Regions from separate parts of the Bradyrhizobium sp. CCBAU 11361 genome, predicted to be linked through region 2. Evidence: riboswitches for the same ligand, from Rfam matches in the RefSeq annotation. Region 2 holds a riboswitch; the other holds the start of a gene.
The links. A riboswitch is a leader RNA that binds a small molecule or an ion and turns the genes downstream of it on or off. The one in region 2 is predicted to bind cobalamin.

Region 1: it holds a riboswitch for cobalamin, as region 2 does, so the genes downstream of both, metE (5-methyltetrahydropteroyltriglutamate--homocysteine S-methyltransferase) here and XI08_RS36325 (TonB-dependent receptor domain-containing protein) in region 2, are expected to answer to the same signal.

What each region holds. Positions count from the first base shown of each region.
Region 1 covers NZ_LBJZ01000172.1:14,180-19,002, reverse strand. Annotated here, with positions in the region: gene XI08_RS19045 (nodulate formation efficiency C protein) at 273-1,073, opposite strand; cobalamin riboswitch at 2,108-2,310, shown strand; gene metE (5-methyltetrahydropteroyltriglutamate--homocysteine S-methyltransferase) at 2,412-4,757, shown strand.
Region 2 covers NZ_LBJZ01000195.1:165,965-170,787, forward strand. Annotated here, with positions in the region: gene XI08_RS36315 (hypothetical protein) at 1-41, opposite strand, end outside; gene XI08_RS36320 (DUF6925 family protein) at 103-1,113, opposite strand; gene XI08_RS36325 (TonB-dependent receptor domain-containing protein) at 1,136-3,214, opposite strand; cobalamin riboswitch at 3,326-3,539, opposite strand; gene XI08_RS36330 (hypothetical protein) at 3,604-3,900, opposite strand; gene XI08_RS36335 (hypothetical protein) at 3,913-4,176, opposite strand; gene XI08_RS36340 (hypothetical protein) at 4,287-4,499, opposite strand; gene XI08_RS36345 (hypothetical protein) at 4,591-4,818, opposite strand.

The sequences.
Region 1 (4,823 bases), on a different contig from region 2:
CCGTCCTTCTTGTAGGCCCTGGAACGAGTGACTTCAACATCGTGAGCGGCGCCACGGCACGACCGTGTCGTTCGTGAACGCTGTCGTTGTCAAAATCGAGCCCGCGAACGGGTCAGGGAAATAGGTTCTGCGCGCGCTCCGATCACGGGCCGAAGGCTCGCGACTGTTGCGAAGGCGTAAACACCGCGACTTTGGAGCGCATATGTTTTGCAGTTGCTCTGAGGCGCTCGGCGCCCAAAGAGCTGCGGCGCGATCCTGCTCTGCGCGACTATTTACCGAGGCCTGTCGCGCCCGTCTAACTCTTCCCATTCCTTTGGCTCTATGCGATCGAACCAGGAGCCGGGAGGGAACGCCGCGATACGCTTGGCAAAGAAGGATTGCGGCTCCCAATCGTATCCTTCGCTCTTCTCGAAAATGATGACCCCGTTGTGAGTAAAAAAGCGGGGCCCGGGGATATTACAGTTCACCAAAAGCAGAACGCGCCACAGACCCCCTTTCTCGGTCGGCTTATCATTCGGCTTCGGCAAGTAGTCCACTCCAACAGGTTCGACGATAGTGCAGCGGCCCTGCCGCAGAAGATTGCCGAGCGGACCTCGCGTGGTCGTGACAAAGTTGAAGTTGGCCAGGTCATGCAGAAAGCGATGATTTGCGTCCCTTTCGCCATCCGCGACTTCACTGGCGATCAACGAGAGCGCCAGGGCGCGCCAGCCCAATTCCATCGGCTTTGCATAGGTCGACGCAAGTTGAATCGTTCCGTCGAATGCGATCTTCCAGGTGATAACGTACTGTTCGTCTGATTTATTGTCCCGGTGCCTGGTCCAGGAAACGAAAACATATTCATCTCGGTCAAATCCTTCAGCAACGCCCCACGTTCGAGGGACGAACTGTGCGACCTTCGAGACGTTGGAGAGAATGTGTTCTATCGTCTCACCGTCTTGCGCTCGCCACGTGGACTTGACTCTTTCGACGAGGGCGCTTTCGTTGGCACGAACACTGTTGCTCGTCGCAGCCAGTCCGACCAGGCAGATCAGCGATGGACCAAGACAAAACCATAGCGCGCGTCTTCCAGACATTTTCTTCACAACCGTCGGCCTATCTGGTTTTTCATCAACACGTCTTCAAGGCGGGCAACCTTCAACCTGTTATGCGCGAGCGCAATAAGTTAGCGTCGACGCGACGGGGCGACCGATGGTGTCCCGCGCGAGCAGGCGCTCCCCTCTATGTCACGCGCCGCTAACTTCAGTCGCCAGCGACAGCCCGGATTTGCTGTGCTGGACATGCCCAGCAGGAGGGCCTGGGCATGCCGATGACTTGCATTCTTCGTGCCAGGTAACAGACGGAAATTCTTACCGGTTTTGTGTCTTCTTTGTCGACTTTCCGACTTGCACACGTTTCGATCGTTCCATTCAGCCTATCCATCGCGGCTTACCCATCCTCGTCCCGCACCGGATATTCGACGGCGCAGGGGAACGCTTCGGTGCCAAGTTCCTGATGAGAATTCGGAGCACGTTTGCCGCCATTGAACCGTTTGGTTCGGTTGCAGGAATGTGGGCTTTCGATCTCTGCCATGCCTTTGGGCGCTTGTGGCCACGGGGCCGCGGCGCGTTTGGCGCTCCTTTCGCGATATGCGGCGCCTCCGGAAGTCGAGAGCAGCCTCAGTCAGCTGCGGATTGCACTCGATGGCCAACGACGCCAAGCCGATCTTTACGCCGAGCATTTGGAGTCTGGCTCGCACCGCAAATCAACATGCTCGCCGGTATGTTGCTGACTTTCGCCAGGTGTCTTAGGCCTATTCAATACGGATCCTGTTGGTCGAGAAGGCGGTTGGATGGCGGACGTGCTCGATGAACCGCTGGGAAGCCGGGACTCGCATCAAATGCGTTCTGCTCGAGGCAGCAGTCCCGACCGCGCAAGCCGCATTTGCCCCTTCCACCGATCTGGCGTGCGGCCCCACGCGCACGCAGCTCCGATGGTCATTCCGACATCGCTGATTGGAGAGCGCTTCTACATCGTGGTCAACGAAAGAGATGCACGTCATTCCCGTAGCAGATGTCGCAGCGTTAGCTTGAGATATAATCTGAGAGGTTGACGGAAGAGTTCTCTTGCCGATAATCCAACTCGTCGAGGTTCTCCGGTTTGCATTTGATCCGGAGCTAAGAGGGAAGCCGGTGAAAATGCCGGCGCTGCCCCCGCAACTGTGAGCGGCGAGCCGCTGTCCAACGATGTCACTGAAGCCTGCGCGGCTTCGGGAAGGCCGGACAGCAGCGATGACCCGCGAGCCAGGAGACCTGCCCCGACATCTATTCGTCCGCGGGCGGGGTGTCCCGGTGGTGCGCTAAGCAGCCGTCGCACGCGCGACTTCCCCTGCCTGCGTCCGCCATGGCCTTTGCCCCCAACATGGGGTTAACGCTATGTCTCTTCTCTCCCTTCCGGTTGCCACGCTCGGAACGCCACGCATGGGTCCAAGGCGCGAGCTCAAACGCGCTCTCGAAAGCTATTGGGCCGGAAAAAGCAGCGAACAGCAGTTGCTCGAGGACGCAGCTGGCCTGCGTGCCGCGAACTGGGCTCGTCAGAATTCTATCGGCGTCACGGTGATTCCATCGAACGATTTCTCGCTGTATGACCAGGTGCTCGACACAAGTGTCATGGTTGGCGCCATCCCGGGCATCTACGCCTCGAAAGCCGAGTCCGTTTCGCTCAAGACGTACTTCGCCATGGCCCGCGGTTCACAATGCGACGACCAGGATGCGAGTTGCGGTCACGGACCGCGCGGATTTGGCGCACCCGCGCAGGAGATGACCAAGTGGTTCGACACCAACTACCACTACATGGTCCCCGAGTTTCACGGGGGACAGACTTTCAGACTGTGCTCTCGCAAGCCGATCGAGGAGTATGAGGAAGCTAAGGCCCTTGGCTTCCAGACCCGCCCTGTCCTGATCGGGCCGGTCACATTCCTAAAGCTCGGCAAGAGTGCCGATCCTGCGTTCCAGCCACTCTCGCTACTGGACGATCTGATACCGGTCTATATCGAGGTCCTGCAGGAATTGGCCAAACGCGGGGCAAAGTGGGTTCAGTTCGACGAGCCCTGCCTCGTTCTTGATCTGGGCGAGGTGGCGCGAAAATCCTTGCTACATGCTTATAACCGGCTCGCGAAGGAGGGGCCGGCCATCAAGATCATGGTTGCCAGCTATTTCGGCGACCTAGGCGACAATCTGGACACCGCCTTGAGCCTTCCAGTTGCCGGACTGCACCTCGATCTGGTTCGAGCGCCAGAGTTATTGGATCAGATCATCGCTGGCGGCCGAAGTGATCTTGTCATGTCTCTCGGTGTCATCGACGGCCGGAATGTATGGCGGTCGAATTTGTCGTCGCTCCGCCAGCGGCTGGAACCCGCGATTGCGAAGCTTGGCAAGGATCGTGTACAGATCGCCCCATCCTGTTCGCTGCTTCATGTGCCGGTCGATGTTGAACTCGAGACCGGACTCGCTTCCGACGTCAAGCGTTGGCTTGCTTTTTCGGTTCAGAAGATGCATGAGCTTGCAACCCTGGCGCGGGCACTCGCAGGCGATCAGAATGCTGCGCTAGCTCTTGCCGAGTCGGAATGTGCCGCGACTGTCCGCCGGACTTCCCCGAAAATCCGTGATGCCAATGTCGCTGTCCGGATGAGAGCGATCGACCAGACCATGCGCCGGCGCGCCAGCCCATTTGCCCGTCGTGCCGAGATCCAAAGCAATCGTTTCGGACTACCGGCTTTCCCTACCACGACGATCGGATCGTTTCCGCAGAGCACAGAGGTCCGGAATGCCCGTGCAGCGCATGCACGAGGCGCGATGAGCGACGAGCAATACGACCGGTTCCTCAAGGAGGAGACTGCGCGCGCCGTACGTTGGCAGGAGGATATCGGTCTTGACGTCCTCGTGCACGGCGAATTTGAGCGCAATGACATGGTGCAGTACTTCGGCGAGCACCTCGCCGGCTTCGCATTTACCACGAACGGATGGGTGCAATCCTACGGCTCGCGCTGCGTCAGGCCACCGATCCTGTTTGGCGATGTCTTGCGGTCGAAGCCGATCACCGTGGAGTGGTGGCGCTACGCGCAATCACTAACCAGGAAGCCGATGAAGGCGATGTTGACCGGACCGGTGACGATCTTGAACTGGTCCTTTGTTCGCGATGATATTCCCAGAAGCGAGATCTGCCGCCAGATTGCGCTCGCGATCCGAGACGAAGTCCGCGATCTCGAGAACGCTGGTGCGACCATGATCCAGATCGACGAAGCTGCACTCCGCGAAGGATTGCCGTTGCGTCGATCGGAGTGGACGGCTTATCTCGACTGGGCCGTGGATTGCTTCCGCATCTGCTCATCTGGCGTCGCCGATCAAACGCAAATTCATACGCATATGTGCTACTCGGAGTTCAACGACATCATGGGTGCGATCGCTGCAATGGACGCGGATGTCATCTCGATCGAGACGTCGCGCTCGAAAATGGAACTACTCGACGCGTTCAGGAACTACGAATATCCAAATCAGATCGGGCCAGGCGTGTACGACATCCACTCTCAACGTGTTCCCGAGACGGGCGAAATGAAGGAGCTGATGGCATTGGCTCGGGCACGGCTGCGGGATTCGCAGCTCTGGGTCAATCCGGACTGCGGCCTGAAGACGCGCAAATGGGAGGAGGTTCGGCCGGCGCTAGCGAACATGGTCGCTGCCGCCCGCGAATTGCGCGCTGCATCCGATCCGCTAGGCCGTTGATCGCGGGCCTGGGCCTTTTCTCGACAAAGCTGATCCGCTTGTGGTCATTTGCGCTCTCGATAATCT
Region 2 (4,823 bases):
CGAAAACGGTCGGCATGGGGCGGCAGGATAGTGACAGTCATGGAACGATCTCCTTGTGGGATTTGTAGCACATCTTTGCGGGAACACGGCAGCACGTCTGGCTCAGTGAAGGGCCTCCATGGGGTCTTCGGTCTCGGGAGGATCGCGCGGGTCGTACACGGCCAGCCAGGCCGCGAGTGCCGCCGCGCGCGGTTCCAGCTCCAGCAACTGCCGCACGGCCACCCGGATGTTGGCGCGCGCCGTGCGATCGGACGGGACCGTCACCGTCTCAGGTCCCCGGCCGGCCGCCACGGCCTCGACAACACTCCGCTTGAATGCCGTCAGCTCCGGCAGCCCGTAGCGTTCGAGCACGGCCTGAAAGGCAGCGTGATGGTCCGGACGAAACCCGCGCTTGCGGCCGAGCTGATCGCGGAGCGGATGGGCCGGATAGAGATGCGCACAAGGAATCCAGCCCTCGGGCAGCGGCTCGGTCGCAGCATGGGTGCGGCCATGCGCGAGCAATTTTGGCAGGACATGGGTGTGCGGGCCGTCGGGGCTTCGCCCGCCCGGCGGCGGGATCGGCTGGAACACTTCGGCCCGCCCCATCCTGCTGATGAAAACGCGGTGCGGATCGGCGGCGAAGATGATCCGCATGACGTCGCTTTCGGCTGCGAACACGGATCGGCCCGTGCGGCGCCTCAATGCGGCGACGGCGTCGGCGTCGCCGACCCGGATGCAGGCGTCGATCTGCAACGCGCCAAGGCCAAGATCGAACAGGATGCCATCGCGATCCCGTCGGCGCAGTGCCTCGCGGTCCGGGCCGATTTCGGTCAACTCCGTGCGCCTGCACATCGCACTCGCCTCATACGGGAGGCAGAGTGCGACGCGATGGCTCCAGCTCTCGGTGGTCGGCGACTCCGACGCAATCAGGCGCAGGTCGGGATGGGACACGATGCGTATCCCGCCCTTGTCCGTCACGACACTGGCCCTGTCGCGAGACCGCTCCATGTCGAAGGCCTCGCCGGGCTCACGCGTGAACTCGGCGATGGCCCCGAATGTGCCGATGCTCCAGCCGGCCTCGGCATCGGCAAGCTGGCCTGCGAGCAAGTCCATGCGCGGATCGGCTGTCGTCATGCGATGGCTCCCATGATCCCTGCTATCTTACGCCAAAGCTCGCCATGCGGATGCCGCCGAACACACCGAGCCCGGGCGCGAGGAAGCCGGTCGGATTCTGGTAGTGCGTGTTGAAGAGATTATCGACCCGCGCGAACAGCTTGACCTGGTCGTTGAGCGCATAGTCTCCGCGCAGATTGACGAGCGTGTAGCCGGGCGCCGTGATGCCCGACACCGATCCGTCCCGCGTGACGTCGCGCCAGTCGCTGACATGAAGCACGGTCGCCGACAGCGTGAGCGGATCGATCGGTTTCCAGGTCGCGGTCGCGCTCCACTTTTCCTTCGGCCGGCGCAGCAACTGCAATCCGGTGCCGGCATCGACGGCGCGGGTGAACGTGTAATCGGCGCGGATGCCAAAACGCTCGGTGATTTGCGCCCAGACGAAGCTCTCGGTGCCCTCGGTCGTGGCGAGATTCACGTTGGCGTAGGACGTGAAGGTCGCGTTGGTGGTGATGAGGTTGGTGATGCTGTTGTGGAAGTAGGTCGAGCCGAACCTGATGCGGTCGTCGAACAGCGGCTGCTCGAAGCCGACATCGTAGCCTTCGCTCTGCTCCGGCTTCAGGTTTGGATTGCCGAAGAAGCCGAAATCGGGAAAGTTCTGGTAGAGCTCGCTGAGCGTCGGTGCCTTGAAGCCGGTGCCGTAGCTCGCCTTCAGCTTGGTCTCGGTCACAGGCACGATCAGCACCGGCGCGACGCGGTAGGTCGCGTGCTCGCCGAACTGGTCGTTGTGATCGTTGCGGATATTGGCGACCAGGAAGAAGCGTTTTGCGAATTCCGACTGCAGTTCGATGAAGCCGGCCTTGTTGCCGTTCTCGACCGCAAAGCCGGTGGTGTCGATCCGCTCGGTCTGCTGCTCGGCGCCGAACACCAGATTGTTGCCCCGCGCCAGCGCGACGACGCTGTGCCAGTCATACTTGATGCGCTCGCCGGTCGTGATGGTCGAGACGAGGTCGGCCGGGCCGATATCGTCGCTGCGCAGATTGGCGTAATTCACGGCGAAATAGCTCTTGATGCGACCGTCGAGCACCGACCAGACCGCCTCGTGGCGATTGAAGAGCTGATGCACGCCGTGCCGGGTCTGCGTCGCGTTCGGCACGCTGGGAAAGCCGCCGTCGCCGGTGAAGAGGAGCGTCGCATCGGTGTAACGGACCACGCTGTTGACCGACCAGTTCTCGTTGATGTCGAGCCCGAGCTTGGTCGAGTAGGTCATGTTGTCGTAGTTGTTGCCGTTGGCCTTCTGTCCCGGCGGCAGCAGTTGCAGCGGCGTGACCGGGACGTCGCCGGCATGGAAATGCGCGACGCTGAGCGCATAGTTGAAATTGTCCTGCGCGCCGCTGAGGCCCGCGGTCTGGTTGAAGGTGTTGAACGATCCGGTCTCGATCGAGGCGGTCGCGCGCGGCGGCCCCTCGCCTTTCCGGGTCACGATCGAGATCACGCCGCCGATCGCGTCCGAGCCGTAGAGGCCGCTCTGCGGACCTCGCAGCACTTCGAGCTGCTGGATGTCGGCGGTCAACAGATGCGCGAAATCGAAGGCGCCGTTCGGCGTCGAGGGATCGCCGACGTCGATGCCGTCGACGAACACCTTGGTGTGATTGGAGTTGGTGCCGCGCATGAACACCGAGCTCTGTCCGCCCGGACCGCCGGTCTGGACCACGTTCAGCCCCGGCACGGTGTTCAGCACGTCGGGAACGGTGCGATATTGCCGGGTCTGGATGTCCTTCTCGGTCACGACGGTGATCGAACTCGCGACCTGCCCTGCCGGCGTCGCAACGCCGGTCGGACTGATCACGAGCGGCGATGCGAGGCTTGGGGCTGCGGACGTGGCGACGACCGGCAGCGCAGGTTGGCGCGGCTCGCGCCGCTGGCTTGACCTCGGCTGGGAGGGCGGCGACTGCACGGCGCCTGCCGCCGGCTTGGGCGATGCAACCTCGACCTGAGGCAGCAGATCCGGTGATGCCGATTGCTGCGCGAAGGCGGTGGACAGATCGAGTGAGTGCAGGGAGACGAGCGCGAACAGGCCGGCGCTGAGGCGCCTGGCGGCAGAGACAATACGGGACACAATTGTAACCTCGGTATGACGTCAGTGGCACGTCACAGCGAACGAGGCTCTACGGCGGAGCGATCGATTGCTCCGGTGAAGCTAATGCCTGTACTCCCCGACCGACATCTTCGCGTGTGACCACGGCTGACGGCAGGTCTCCTGGCTCGCGGGTCGTTACCTGACGTCGCCTTCCCAGGACCGAGATTCCCAGTGGCATATGACGAAAGATTCACCGCTTACAGTTGCGGGGGCAGCCGTGGCGTTGGGACAATCCCGGCGTCGGGACAATCTCGCACCACGTTCCCTTTTGATCTCCATGAGGAGAACCGTCACCGATCAATCTAGGGGGCGAGCATACGGGGAGTCAATCGACCGGTGGAACGATGAGCTGCAAACGCGAGCAAACACAATCAGACAGGCTTCCGCGCCGCGCGCGTCGTGACCACCGCCCGCTCGCCGGCATCGACGAGCTGACCGATGCCGGTCCGGCCTGTCAGCGCGCAGCGGATGATGTTCTCGGCGACCGACTTGCGGAACGCATGATCCTCACCCACGGCGCGATTGCGGCAAATCCGATCCAGCGCCAGCTTCATGTTGATCCGTGTGCGGGTGTCGAAATGCTCGCTGATCATTCGCCCGGCCTCGATAGGTGATGTTGGGGCGGAAACGTCCGACGATCGGCCGGGTTCCCGAACGGGATCGAGCAATGCGCCGGCCGCCTATGTGCGGCCTCTCGGGCGCTGCGCCTGGGCCCAGGCCACAGTGACTTCGCGCGGCGGGATGTCGATGCGCCTGATCGGCGTCAACTCGCCCGAGGCGGAGACGATCGCGGTCTCCTCGCGGCGACAGCGCGGGCACACGAAGCGGACCTCGCTCGGGGACGCCGACCAGCTCGAGCGTTTGACGTTGGCCGCCATCGGCCATGCGTCGCACTGCGAGCACGACACCAGAAACCGGCCGGGATCGAGCATACCCATTCCCATTGGACTCCGCGTCCTGCCTGCTCCTACCAATGATTATGTCATGTGAATCGTTCCGGTGCCCCGACACCGTCAGCCCCTCGACGCCCGAAGGACCGGCGATCCCTGGCAGCTCAGTGCGCGCCCTTGAGCGTACAGGACGTGGTGCAGGTCACCGTGTTGCCATGGTCGCACGCCTTGCAGGCGGCCACGCACTGGCTCATGTCGCGGGGATTGTAAGAGCTGTAGTTCCGCACCGGGCAGGCTGCGGTCGAGCCGGTGATGTCCTGCTCCTGGTTGCAGGCCGCCGTCATGAGCGCGAGGATGAGCACCGCAAGAAGACGCATGGGATTGCCCTGTAAGACACCGGCAAAGCAACATCACCGGAACGCGCTGCATTGCAGCGAGCCCCGGCATTCCCATCGCGAATCGCGACGCTCACGCCCTCAGAGGATGCGTCTCAAATGTTAAGATCGGATTGCAGCCGCCTTCAGGCCGCACGCTGGTCGCGACCGCGGCCCGCGTCTCGCGCGCCAGCTGGTAATAGTGCTCGGCGAGCTTGAGATAGAATTCGCGCTTGCTGCTGTCGGTGGCGAGCTTGGCGATCAGCTCGCATTCGGCCGTGAGCGTCTCGAACCGTTCCAGCCTGTCCTCAAGTTCGGTCATCGGCG